DNA from 3 places in the Mesorhizobium sp. LNHC221B00 genome. Region 2 is predicted to be linked to each of the others. Evidence: predicted binding sites of a transcription regulator. Region 2 holds the regulator's gene; each other region holds the start of a gene.
What was found. The regulator HrcA, encoded in region 2, represses chaperone genes, less so after heat shock. The targets are predictions, from matches to a motif close to GTTAGCACTCNCNNNNNGNGAGTGCTAAC.
Positions count from the first base shown of each region.

Region 1: a site for HrcA is predicted at 3,519-3,547, ahead of X741_RS143060 (co-chaperone GroES). Genes of this name have one in related genera too.
Region 3: a site for HrcA is predicted at 3,376-3,404, ahead of groES (co-chaperone GroES). Genes of this name have one in related genera too.

Region 1 covers NZ_AYWR01000023.1:1,467-5,645, reverse strand. Annotated here, with positions in the region: gene X741_RS143045 (cupin domain-containing protein) at 1-224, opposite strand, end outside; gene X741_RS1000000171695 (DUF982 domain-containing protein) at 334-1,086, opposite strand; gene X741_RS06735 (hypothetical protein) at 1,064-1,288, opposite strand; gene groL (chaperonin GroEL) at 1,357-2,988, opposite strand; gene X741_RS143060 (co-chaperone GroES) at 3,046-3,360, opposite strand; gene X741_RS1000000170010 (hypothetical protein) at 3,687-3,848, shown strand; gene X741_RS143065 (usg protein) at 3,872-4,150, shown strand.
Region 2 covers NZ_AYWR01000008.1:5,206-9,384, reverse strand. Annotated here, with positions in the region: gene hemW (radical SAM family heme chaperone HemW) at 1-348, opposite strand, end outside; gene rdgB (RdgB/HAM1 family non-canonical purine NTP pyrophosphatase) at 345-1,037, opposite strand; gene X741_RS154315 (VOC family protein) at 1,037-1,447, opposite strand; gene rph (ribonuclease PH) at 1,624-2,340, opposite strand; gene hrcA (heat-inducible transcriptional repressor HrcA) at 2,539-3,621, shown strand; gene X741_RS154330 (hypothetical protein) at 3,691-3,888, shown strand; gene X741_RS154335 (sorbosone dehydrogenase family protein) at 3,961-4,179, shown strand, end outside.
Region 3 covers NZ_AYWR01000003.1:53,225-57,403, reverse strand. Annotated here, with positions in the region: gene X741_RS161655 (8-amino-7-oxononanoate synthase) at 1-149, shown strand, start outside; gene bioD (dethiobiotin synthase) at 146-781, shown strand; gene X741_RS161665 (adenosylmethionine--8-amino-7-oxononanoate transaminase) at 781-2,046, shown strand; gene X741_RS161670 (beta-ketoacyl-ACP synthase III) at 2,043-3,026, shown strand; gene groES (co-chaperone GroES) at 3,457-3,753, shown strand; partial or broken gene groL (chaperonin GroEL) at 3,820-4,179, shown strand, end outside.

The DNA.
Region 1 (4,179 bases), on a different contig from region 2:
AGCTCCTCCATGACCGCCGCGGGATCGAAGTCTTGCGGCAGCCGCACGGCGCTGCGATAGACGACAAGCGGCCAGGACGGGTGGTTGGGCACCAGGCCATCATCCCTGAACCTGAATTCATTCGGTTTTCGCGGCCTGACGAGATCGGCGGCCTGTCGCCTGCCGGGCCTTGCAACGCCGGTAACCTGTTCGGCTGCTTTCTTCATGCTTTGCAGGATGCTCATGACGTGGCCTCGCATCAGGGAACCAACGCCGGTTCAACCTGCGTGCCGTCGCTTGGTTCCATCAAGGCTGTGCCCGCCGCCTGGCGCGAAAGCCGGGGTGGCCGTATGGTCAACCCGCGAGTTCGCCCGCGCGCGGCGCATCGCCCAGCGCTGCGGCCGGCGCAACCATGTCCTGCACCAATATGTCGTTGCGCCTTGCGAAGGTGACCAGCGTCGCCCGCACGGTTTCGGGGTCGATCTCGCCGGCAATGCCGGCCTTGCAGGCGTTGAGCGCAATGGCGTGCGCGCCGTTGCGGCCGGCGGCCGGCCAATCCTGCAACAGGGCGTAGGCTTCCATCACATTCTCGATCGCAACCGGAAAGCCCATTCCGACCAGAACGGTGACCGGTTCTTCAAACTGCCCACGATTCATGGCTTTTGCCTCCTCTCGATTATGCGGCACCTGCAGCGGACCGGGCACAGGAGAGCGCGGCCCGCCGCCGACACGGTGCATGGACATCTTGTATGGAAGATTGAGCCGCCGGTTGGGCACCGCCGATCGCGCACGGTTCGACCTGGACACTTCGATCGTGGCAGGACCGGTCTTGGTCGGCCCGAGGTTGGCCGGCCCGATGTTGGCTGGCTCGACCTTGCCTGGCTCGATCTTGGCTGAGTCCAGCGCCGGCATGCTCCGGCCTGGCGCCGGCAACATCCTATGTGCCTTCACCAGAGCCTCGAGCCAGGCGGCGACGGCAAATGGAGATCGGCTGCGGCCGTCAAGCCAGGCCGCAATCTCTCCTTGCGGCCGGCCGAGTTCGGCGGCGAGGTCGGCCGCTTCCCACCTCAGTATTTTCAGGCATTCACGCAACCGGCCCGCGATCACGTCTCCACCTCCAAACAACAACGCCCTTCATCTTCTGTGCGGCGAACATCGCTCGCCGGTTCCAGCCGGCGGCTTCGGCCATGTCGAGCAGTCCTGCCAGTCGCGGCTGCAGCACGCTGCGGCATTCTTTTTCGTAGGCCAGGAACTCCTTTGCCTCATGTGTCGGCGCCGGCAGGGGTCCAAGGCCAGCCATCGCATCCATGTTTACCTCCGCTCGATTTCATCCTGATGCCCGCTCCCCAGCCGGGGAGCGGGCCGTCATGCATGGGCTCAGAAATCCATGCCGGCGCCGGCGGGCATCGCCGGGGTGGCGGCTTCCTTCTTCGGTTTCTCGGCCACCATCGCCTCGGTGGTCACCAGCAGGCCGGCGACGGAGGCTGCGTCCTGCAGCGCCGTGCGCACCACCTTGGCCGGGTCGATCACGCCCTGGCCATAGAGATCGCCGAACTCGTTGGTCTGGGCATTCCAGCCCCAGCCGAACTCGCTCTTCTCGCGCAGCTTGCCGACGATGATCGAGCCTTCGGCGCCGGCATTCTCGGCGATCTGGCGCACCGGCGTTTCGATCGCGCGGCGCACGATCTCGACACCGGTCTTCTGGTCGGGATTGTCGGTCTGGACGGCATCGAGCGCCCTGGCGGCTCGAAGCAACGCGACACCGCCACCGGGCAGCACGCCTTCCTCGACTGCCGCGCGCGTGGCGTGGAGCGCATCGTCGACGCGGTCCTTGCGCTCCTTGACCTCGACCTCGGTCGAGCCGCCGACGCGGATCACCGCGACGCCGCCGGCAAGCTTGGCTAGCCGCTCCTGCAGCTTCTCGCGGTCATAGTCCGAGGTGGTCTCCTGGATCTGCGCCTTGATCTGCGCGACACGGCCCTGGATCTCTTCCTTGCGGCCGACACCGTCGACGATGGTGGTGTTCTCCTTCTCGACCACCACCTTCTTGGCGCGGCCCAGCATCTCCAGCGTCACATTCTCCAGTTTGATGCCGAGATCTTCCGAGATCGCCGTGCCGCCGGTGAGGATGGCGATGTCCTCCAGCATGGCCTTGCGGCGGTCGCCGAAGCCGGGCGCCTTGACGGCAGCAACCTTGAGGCCGCCGCGCAGCTTGTTGACCACCAGCGTGGCGAGCGCCTCGCCCTCGACATCCTCGGCGATGATCAGCAGCGGCTTGCCCGACTGCACCACCGCCTCCAGCGCCGGAAGCAGCGCCTGCAGGTTGGAGAGCTTCTTCTCGTGGATCAACACATAGGGCTCGTCGAGTTCGACGCGCATCTTGTCCTGATTGGTAATGAAATAAGGGCTGAGATAGCCGCGGTCGAACTGCATGCCCTCAACGACTTCGAGTTCGGTCTCGGCGGTCTTGGCCTCCTCGACGGTGATCACGCCTTCATTGCCGACCTTCTCCATCGCCTCGGCGAGGAAGCGGCCGATCTCGGCATCGCCGTTGGCCGAGATGGTGCCGACCTGCGCGATCTCGTCATTCCTGGTCACGTCGCGGGCATTGGCCTTCAGCTCTGCCACCACCGCCTCCACGGCCTTGTCGATGCCGCGCTTCAGGTCCATCGGGTTCATGCCCGAGGCAACCGCCTTGGCGCCTTCCTTGACGATGGCCTGGGCAAGAACGGTCGCGGTCGTAGTGCCGTCGCCGGCGATGTCGTTGGTCTTGGACGCCACTTCGCGCACCATCTGCGCGCCCATGTTCTCGAACTTGTCCTCGAGCTCGATCTCCTTGGCGACGGTGACGCCGTCCTTGGTGATGCGCGGCGCGCCGAACGATTTGTCGATCACCACGTTGCGCCCCTTGGGGCCAAGCGTCACCTTCACCGCATTGGCGAGGATGTCGACGCCGCGCAGCATCTTCTCGCGCGCTTCGGTATGGAATTTAACCTCTTTTGCAGCCATTGGATCACTCCTTCATCTAGGCAGCATTCGTTGACTGGTTGGATTTTCAAGAAGCCGTCAGGCGGCCTTCTTGATCTGCGCGGCCTCTTCGATCACGCCCATCACGTCACTTTCCTTCATGACGAGCAGATCCTGGCCGTCGAGCCGTATCTCGGTGCCGGACCATTTGCCGAACAGGATGCGGTCGCCGACCTTGACGTCGAGCTCGACCAGCTTGCCGCCGTCGTCGCGCGCGCCGGGACCGACAGCGAGTACCTCGCCTTCCTGCGGCTTCTCCTTGGCGGTGTCGGGAATGATGATGCCGCCCGCGGTCTTTTCCTCGGCGTCGATGCGGCGGACCACGATACGGTCATGCAATGGACGGAACGCCATTTCGTTCTCCTTCTGGACAAACATGTTTTTCGCGGTTCCTCCGCAACCGGACCGGCAAAATCGGCCAGTGCGGAACGCAGCGACCCTTGCTCAGGCATCGCGCGCGCATATCGAGCTAGTTTTGCCGTTTTTCGGTTTCAAGAGCCCCGCCAAAAAATTTTGGCACTCCTGCGCCGCGAGTGCCAAGGGCCTGTTATCGCGACCTATCCAGGTCGGATGCCGGCTTGAATCTTCTATCCTTGTTCAACAGATTATACGCGCCCGGCGCATCCCGGGCGCCGGAACCGCGATCCGCTCAAGGAGTTGTTTGCAGACGGAGCACATCGATGGACCGACAGATTTTTTCGCCGCTCAAATCCACCCCTGCCGCCGAAAGCTCCAACCGCGCGCTTGACCGCCTGCTCCAGGATACCAGCGACGGCGGCGTCTCGGCACTACGCCAGCCGAGCGGCGATTCCATCACCACTTTTGACAGGCTGCATGCCTAATACCTGACAGGAAGGAGAAACGAATGATCGCAAGCGTCAGCAAGGAATTCCGTCTCCAGATGGAGGGCTACGGCCTGACCACGGCGGAGATTCACTATCACCTGCCCGATCATCCGAGCCTGCTCCAACTCTATGTCTGGCAGGATTATGACCTTGCGCCCGAGTTCCCCGAGCTTCACGGGTTCCTATCCTATTGGGAGCGCCAACTCGAAGGCCCGCTGCACTCGGTTCGCGTCGCCCACCACCGGCTGATCCAGCCTTCGGAATGGCGGGCCATCGACGGCATCATCGCTATCCAGTAGCGCGAGCAACCCGCTCCAAACCCGCCAAA
Region 2 (4,179 bases):
GCCGCGGAACCGTTCGGCCTCGACCGAGGACGGATTGGCCTCCAGCGTCACCTCGATGCCGTCAGGCACGGTCCAGTTCCTGGCCACGGCGTCCAGAACCCTGGCCACGGTTTCCGGCTTCATCAGCGAGGGCGTGCCGCCGCCGAGAAAGATGCTTGTGACCTCACGCGGGCCGGTGCGCTGGCGCATCGTCGCCAGTTCCGCCTCGAAGGCAGAAGCAAAGCGCTCCTGGTCGACCGGCTGGTGGCGAACATGGCTGTTGAAGTCGCAATAAGGGCATTTGGCCGCGCAGAACGGCCAATGCACATAGACGCCGAAGCCGGGGGCCCGGTCGAGCAGCATGCTCATGCCTCGCCCAATCTCGCCAGATCCAATCGTGCCTGGGCGAATTTCTGGAAGGCACGGGCACGGTGCGACAGCGCGGTCGACTGGCCAGGCTTCCAGCCATGCTTTTCCTCGGCGCTCATCTCGCCAAACGTCTTGTCGAAACCATCCGGCAAGAACACCGGGTCGTAGCCGAAGCCGAGCTCGCCGCGCGGCGGCCACACCAGCGTGCCTTCGGCCTCGCCGCGATAATATTCGGCCTCGCCATCGGGAAAGGCGAGGCAGATGACGGCGACAAAGCGGCCCTTGCGGTGCTCCGGCAACGCGGCTCCGACTTCCTGCAACGCCACTTCGGTGCGCTGCATGGCCATGGCGAAATCCCTGCCGCCGTCGGGGGTTTCGGCCCAGTTGGCGGTGTAGACGCCGGGCGCGCCGTCGAGCGCGTCGACGCACAGGCCGGAATCGTCGGACAGCGCTGGCAGTCCGGTCGCCTTCGCGGCGGCCAGCGCCTTGATGTAGGCGTTTTCCTCGAAAGTGGTGCCGGTTTCGTCGGGTTCCGGCAGGCCATAGTCCTTGGCCGACTTCGCCTCGAAACCGAACGGTCCCATCAGATCGGCGAATTCGCGCAGCTTGCCGGCATTGTGGCTGGCAACGACGATCTTCTTGCCGTCAAGTGAGTGAACAGTTGGCGAGTGAACAGTTGGCGAATGCATCAAAGGCCCCAGATTCTTGGCTCGGCAAACTCGATCGAATTGCCCGAGGGGTCGCGTATATAGATCGAACGGCCGCCTTGCGGCCATTCGAATTCGCTCTCGATGGCGACGTTCCTCGCCTTGAGATGGGCCTTCCAGGCCGCGATTTCCACGGCGGTCGCCGCAAAGCAGAGATGGCCTTCGCCGACCGCGCCATGCGGCGGCACCTTCAGCTTGGCATCGGGCGCGGGTGGGATTTTGGTCGCCTCGGCGTTGAAGATGAGCAGCACACCGGGTCCGCAGCGGAAGAAAAGGTGGCGGCCTTCGACCTTGCCGAGGAGGTGAAGGCCGAGGGTGTCGCGATAGAATTGTTCGGCTGCGTGCAAGTCTGTGACGTAGAGCGCTGACTCAAGAATGGCAGAGGGAGTCACGAGGCGCCCCCCTCTGGCCTGCCGGCCATCTCCCCCTCAAGGGGGGAGATTGGCAGTTTCGCTGACGGCGCCTCAACGTTGATGATTGGCGAAACCCGCAACCATAGCCGATCTCCCTCCTCGAGGGGGAGATGCCCGGCAGGGCAGAGGGGGGCGCTCAAGCTCGGCATTTAACCCTAAGCCACCGCCATCTGCTGCAAACTCACCAGGCGCTGGATGCCTTTCTTGGCCAGGCCCATCAAGTCCGCGAACTGCCCTTCGGAGAACGGTTCGCCCTCGGCGGTGCCCTGGATCTCGACGATGCCGCCCTTGCCGGTCATGACGAAATTGGCGTCGGTGCCGGCCGAGGAATCCTCGATATAATCGAGGTCGATGACCGGCTGGCCGTCATGGATGCCGCAGGAAATCGCCGCGACATGGTCCTTCAGCACCTTGGAAACGCTGGTCATCTGCCGCTCTTCCATCCAGCGCAGGCAGTCGTACAGCGCCACCCAGCCGCCGGTGATCGAGGCGGTGCGGGTGCCGCCATCGGCCTGGATGACGTCGCAGTCGACGGTGATCTGCTGTTCGCCCAGCGCCTGCAGGTCGACCACGGCGCGCAGCGAACGGCCGATGAGACGCTGGATTTCCAGCGTGCGGCCGCCCTGCTTGCCGGCGGATGCCTCGCGGCGCATACGCTCGCCGGTCGAGCGCGGCAGCATGCCATATTCGGCCGTCACCCAGCCCTTGCCGGAATTGCGCATCCAGCCCGGCACCTTCTCCTCGAGGCTCGCCGTGCACAGGACATGGGTGTCGCCGAACTTCACCAGGCACGAGCCTTCGGCGTGCTTGGAGACGCCGCGCTCGAAGGAGATGGCGCGCATTTCGTCGAATTGGCGTTTGGAGGGGCGCATTCAGGCTTCTTTCTTGTCATTTTCGGAATCTTGGCCGGCTTGTAGCCGCATGGGGAGCATGGCGCAAAGGAAAATGGCCGGCTGAGCGCAAACGCGGCACCGGGCGATCTGACACAGACGCCGGGCGATCTGATGCAGACACCGGGTTGCGCCCACCGTGCCGAAGTCTATATCCTGAACAAGGAGGTTTTTGGCCGTATGACCAAGGCAGTCGATCCGAGTTCGCAATCGCCCGCACTTCAATCACTCGACATGCGCTCACGCGACATCTTCCGGCGCATCGTCGATTCCTATCTCAGGGATGGCGAGCCCGTGGGCTCGCGCAGCCTGTCGCGCATCCTGCCCTCCTCGCTGTCGCCGGCCACCATCCGCAATGTGATGAGCGACCTGGAACATCTCGGGCTGATTTATGCGCCGCATATCTCGGCCGGCCGGCTGCCGACGCAGGCGGGCCTGCGTTTCTTCGTTGATGCCTTCATGGAACTTGGCGACCTCTCCGACGAGGAGCGCCGCACCATCGAGGCACAGGTGCGGGCCTCGGGCTCGGGCGCGACGCTGGAGCATATGCTGACCGAGGCCAGCCAGATGCTGTCGGGCATGTCGCGCGGCGCCGGCCTGGTGCTGGCCGCCAAGAACGAGGTGGCGCTGAAGCACATCGAATTCATCCAGCTGGAGCCGACCAAGGCGCTTGCCGTGCTGGTGTCGCAGAATGGCGACGTCGAAAACCGCGTCGTCGAGCTGCCCGCCGGCATCACCGTCTCGCAATTGCACGAGGCCTCGAATTTCCTCAACGCGCATATTCGGGGCCGCACGCTGGCCGAGGCACGGACCGAGATCGCTCGCATCAAGGAAGAGACAAGGGCAGCGCTGGACACGCTGTCGCAGGATCTCGTCGAGAAGGGGCTGGCGGTATGGGCGGGCGCCGAAAGCGGCCTGCCGGCGCGGCTCATCGTGCGCGGCCGGGCCAACCTGCTCGAAAACGTCACCGCGCAGGCCGATATCGAACTGCTGCGGCACCTGTTCGAGGATATGGAGACGCAGGACGGGTTGATCCAGTTGCTTGACCTGGCCGAGCAGGGATCGGGCGTGCGCATCTTCATCGGCTCGGAAAACAAGCTGTTCTCGCTGTCGGGCTCGTCGCTGGTGGTCGCGCCCTATCGCGACAAGGATGCCCGCGTCGTCGGCGCGCTCGGCGTCATCGGCCCGACCCGGCTGAATTACGCGCGCATCGTGCCGATGGTGGATTACACGGCGCAGCTGATATCGCGCATGCTGCGCTAGGTATATTGATATTCAGCCGGCCTGCGAGCGGCGACTTCCTGCGCTTCCTGGCCGCCAAGGAGAAAAAGAATGGCGCTCGAAGAGTTCAAGGCCCGGATCAGCCTGCTGCTGGAGGAAATGGTCAACCAGCCGGAAGACCAGCACGAAATCCAGGAACAGCTGCGCGAGAAGCTGCGCGAAATGCGCGCCATGGGCCTGCCGCTGCCGGCGGATCTCGTCGCCTTGGAAAAGCGCCTCGACGACGATTTTTACGCCGCCGGGACCTGAACCCGGAAGCAAGACGGAACCCAGGGACAAACCGGCCGTTGACTTCGTTCGCGACCAGGTGGAGGGACGACAATGATCGCTGGGACCCGAATGGCCGGACTGGGGCTTTCCGCACTGCTCCTCGCGACCGCGGCGTTCGCCCAGCAGGCCGACCAGCCGGTGCTGAAGGGTCCGGCCGCCTTTGGCGACTGGCGCGCCGACAAGCCCGGCGTGCGCCGCCTGATCAAGCCGGAAGACCTGCCGAAGCCCAATCTCGCCAAGTCGGCCTCGAACAGCGCCGGCCTTGCCGAA
Region 3 (4,179 bases), on a different contig from region 2:
ACATACGCGGTATTCGTCCTCCGACCGTGCCCGAGGGCACGTCGCGGCTGCGCATCTCACTGACGCTCAATGTCGGCGAAGCCGACATTTCCGCCATGGTCGAGGCGCTGGTCGAGGTGTTGGCCCAAACATCACCGGAGGCGGTATGACCCAACGCATCGTCATCACCGGAACCGACACGGGAGTTGGCAAGACCGTGTTTGCGGCTGGGCTCGCCGGTTTGCTCGACGGCTTTTACTGGAAACCGGTGCAATCGGGCCTCGACGGCGAGACCGACAGCGAAGTGGTCGCGCGGCTTGCCGGCTTGCCCTCAGAGCGCGTGCTGCCGGAAGCCTACCGCTTGCGGAGCCCGCTGTCGCCGCATCGTTCGGCCGAGATCGACGGCGTGGCGATCAAGGCTGCCGATCTTGCTTTTCCCGTCCTACCGACGCCGCTCGTCATCGAAGGCTCCGGCGGCCTGATGGTGCCGCTTAACCGGCGCACAAGGCTCATCGACATCTTCGCTGAATGGCGGCTGCCCGTTATTCTGTGCGCCCGCACCACGCTCGGCACCATCAACCACACCTTGCTCTCGATCGAGGCGCTCCGCGCCCGATCCATCCCGTTGGCCGGCATCGCTTTCATCGGCGATGAGATGGCCGATACGCAACGGACCATCGTGGAATTCAGCGGTGCGCCGCAGCTCGGCAGGCTGCCGCACCTCGATCTGCTGACCGGCAAGACACTGAGGGACGCAATGATTGCCGGCTTCGCCTTCGCCTCGATTACTGGAGGTGACTGATGTCGCAGTCTCATGTGTGGCATCCCTTCACCCAGCACGCGCTCGAGCCTGCGATCCCAGAAATCGTCCGGACTGAAGGCGCCTATCTCCGCAGGGCCGACGGCGCCCGCATCCTGGACGCCATCTCCTCCTGGTGGGTCGTCACACATGGCCACCGCCATCCCCGCATCATGAAGGCAATCGAGACAACCGCGTCGAGCCTCGACCAGATTGTCTTCGCGGGCTTCACGCACGAGCCGGCAGAGCGCTTGGCCAAGGCGCTTGTCGGCCTCGCTCCCGCTGGACTCGACTGGGTGTTCTATTCCGACAGTGGCTCGACCTGCGTCGAAGTTGCGCTGAAGATGGCGCTCGGTTATTTCCGCAACATCGGCGCCCCACGCTCTCGCATCGTCGTCATGGAGCACAGCTATCATGGCGACACGATCGGCACGATGAGCGTCGGTGCGCGTGGCGTGTTCAACGCCGCCTACGAACCGCTGCTGTTCGAGGTCGACATCATCCCCTTTCCGGCAGCGGGGCGCGAGCAGGAGACGCTGGATCGTTTAGAGGCTGTGACCCGCGATCGACGAGCCGCAGCCTTAATCGTCGAGCCGCTGGTGCTGGGCGCCGGCGGCATGCTGATGTATCCGGCTTCAGTTCTGGCCGAATTGAAGAAGATCACTGAGGCCTCCGGCACGCTGCTGATCGCCGACGAAGTGATGACCGGCTGGGGGCGGACCGGAACCATGTTCGCCTGCGAGCAGGCATCGATCTCTCCAGATATCCTGTGCACCTCGAAAGGCCTGACCGGCGGCGCCATCCCGCTGGCCGTAACGCTTGCCACCGATGCCATCTTCCAGGCTCATTATTCCGAGGACCGGAAGAAGACGTTTTTCCATTCGAGCTCCTACACTGCCAACCCGATTGCCTGCGCGGCAGCACTTGCCAATGTCGAGATCTGGCGGGACGAGCCGGTGGCCGAGCGCATTGCGGCCTTGAGCGCAATGCAGGCCACCGGGCTTCGACGCTTTCGCGACAACAGCTTCTTCACCGACTGCCGAGCCACGGGAACAATCGCGGCGCTCGACCTGCGAACCGGTTCCGCAGGTTATCTCGCCGAGATCGGACCGAAACTGCGCGCTTTCTTCCTCGAGCGAGGGCTACTTGTGCGCCCGCTCGGCAATGTCCTCTACCTTCTGCCACCCTATTGCATCACCGGCGACGAGCTCGAGCGACTCTATGACGCCATTGAGGAGGCGGGCGAACGCTTCGGGTCCAGGCCATGAGCAAGTCGTCGCGCATACTCGGGTTTGGCCATCATGCGCCTGGGCGAAAGGTGGCGAATGCCGAAATCGAGAGCAATCTCGGTCTTGATCAAGGCTGGATCGAAAGGCGTACCGGGATACGGTCGCGCTTCTGGGCAACCGACGAAGACACGCTGTCTGGTCTTGCTGCGCAGGCCAGCGACATGGCGCTGGCGAACGCCGGTATTGCGCGCCACGACATCGGTCTGCTGTTGCTTGCCACCTCGACACCCGACCATCTTCTGCCGCCGAGCGCGCCGCTGGTCGCACACAAGCTTGGCCTTGGCCGCGCAGGCGCGGTGGATCTGACAGGCGCGTGCGCCGGCTTCATCTATGCGCTGATGTTTGCGGACGGATTTACCCGCCTGCACGGCAAAGCGAGCCTTGTTATCGCCGCCAACATCCTCAGCCGCCGCATCAATCCAGCCGAGCGCGCAAGCTCGGTCCTGTTTGCCGATGCCGCCGGCGCCCTGGTGATCGGTCAGTGCGATGATGCTGATCGGGGCATTCTCGGTGCCTCGGTGGCTTCGGACGGCTCGCGATACGGGCTGATCCAGATTCCCGCAGGAGGAAGCAACAAGCCGTTCCACGGTGACCTCGATCTCGCGCAAACCCGAATGAGGATGACGGACGGCCGCGAAGTGTTCGCAAAGGCCGTCGAGATGATGACCGATTGCTCGATAAGCGCGCTAGCCGCTGCCGGAGTGCGGCCACACGATCTCGGCCGGTTCGTGCCGCATCAGGCCAATACTCGGATTTTCGACGCGGTCGGGAGGAACCTCGGCATCGCGGACCAAGCAATTGTCAAGACGATTGCCGAATACGGCAACTCTTCGGCCGCGACGATCCCGCTGTCGCTCTCGCTCGCCAACCAGACGGAGCCATTCCAGCCTGGAGAGAAAATCCTTCTGTCGGCGGCGGGTGCGGGTCTCAGCGGCGGCGCTCTCGTGGTTGGAATCTAGCCGGCCGGCTCACGCGCGCAGGACTGGTCATGAATGGCAATAGGGCAACAGAACCAATGCCAAAATGGCCTTCTGAAGCTCGACATGACCGAGCTGACGCAGCACGACCCCGTGCGAGCCTCTGGATGAGATCAAATGCATCACCCGTTGCATCATTCGTGCCATCTGAATAAAGCTCAAATACAAAGGGTGAGCCGCCCCATATATGTCTGATACCCGACATTGTTCACATAAAAGGCTCGATGCTTACACGCTCTTTGCTCTCTTCTCTTTGCTGTCTGCTCTTTTCTCTTTGCTCTTTGCTCTTCCGTCTTGACTAGCAGGAGCATGCGGCTTATCTCATTGCCGCGTTAGCACTCGCTTCGGCTGAGTGCTAAGCACGCTCCGGCAACGGAGAACCGTTCAACATCCGCACCAAGGAAATCCAAAAATGGCAAAGTCGAATTTCCGGCCGCTGCATGACCGCGTGGTCGTTCGCCGGGTCGAATCCGAATCCAAGACCGCCGGCGGGATCATCATCCCGGATACGGCGAAGGAAAAGCCGCAGGAAGGCGAGATCATCGCCGTCGGCTCCGGCGCTCGTGACGAAGCTGGCAAGCTGGTCCCGCTGGACGTCAAGGCCGGCGACCGCATCCTGTTCGGCAAGTGGTCGGGTACCGAAGTCAAGCTCAATGGCGAAGACCTTCTGATCATGAAGGAATCCGACATTATGGGCATCATCGGCTGACACGCTGCCGCCTTTCCTTCGCACCATCAAATCTGAATTTCGGGCGAAATGCCCAGGAGTAAAAAAATGGCTGCCAAAGACGTAAAATTCTCCCGCGATGCCCGCGAGCGCATGCTTCACGGCATCAACATCCTCGCCGACGCGGTGAAGGTGACCCTCGGTCCCAAGGGCCGCAACGTCGTCATCGACAAGTCGTTCGGCGCACCGCGCATCACCAAGGACGGGGTCACCGTCGCCAAGGAAATCGAACTTTCCGACAAGTTCGAAAACATGGGCGCGCAGATGATCCGCGAAGTTGCTTCGAAGACCAACGACATCGCCGGTGACGGCACCACGACGGCGACCGTTCTGGCGCAGTCGATCGTCCAGGAAGGCAACAAGGCCGTTGCCGCCGGCATGAACCCGATGGACCTGAAGCGCGGCATC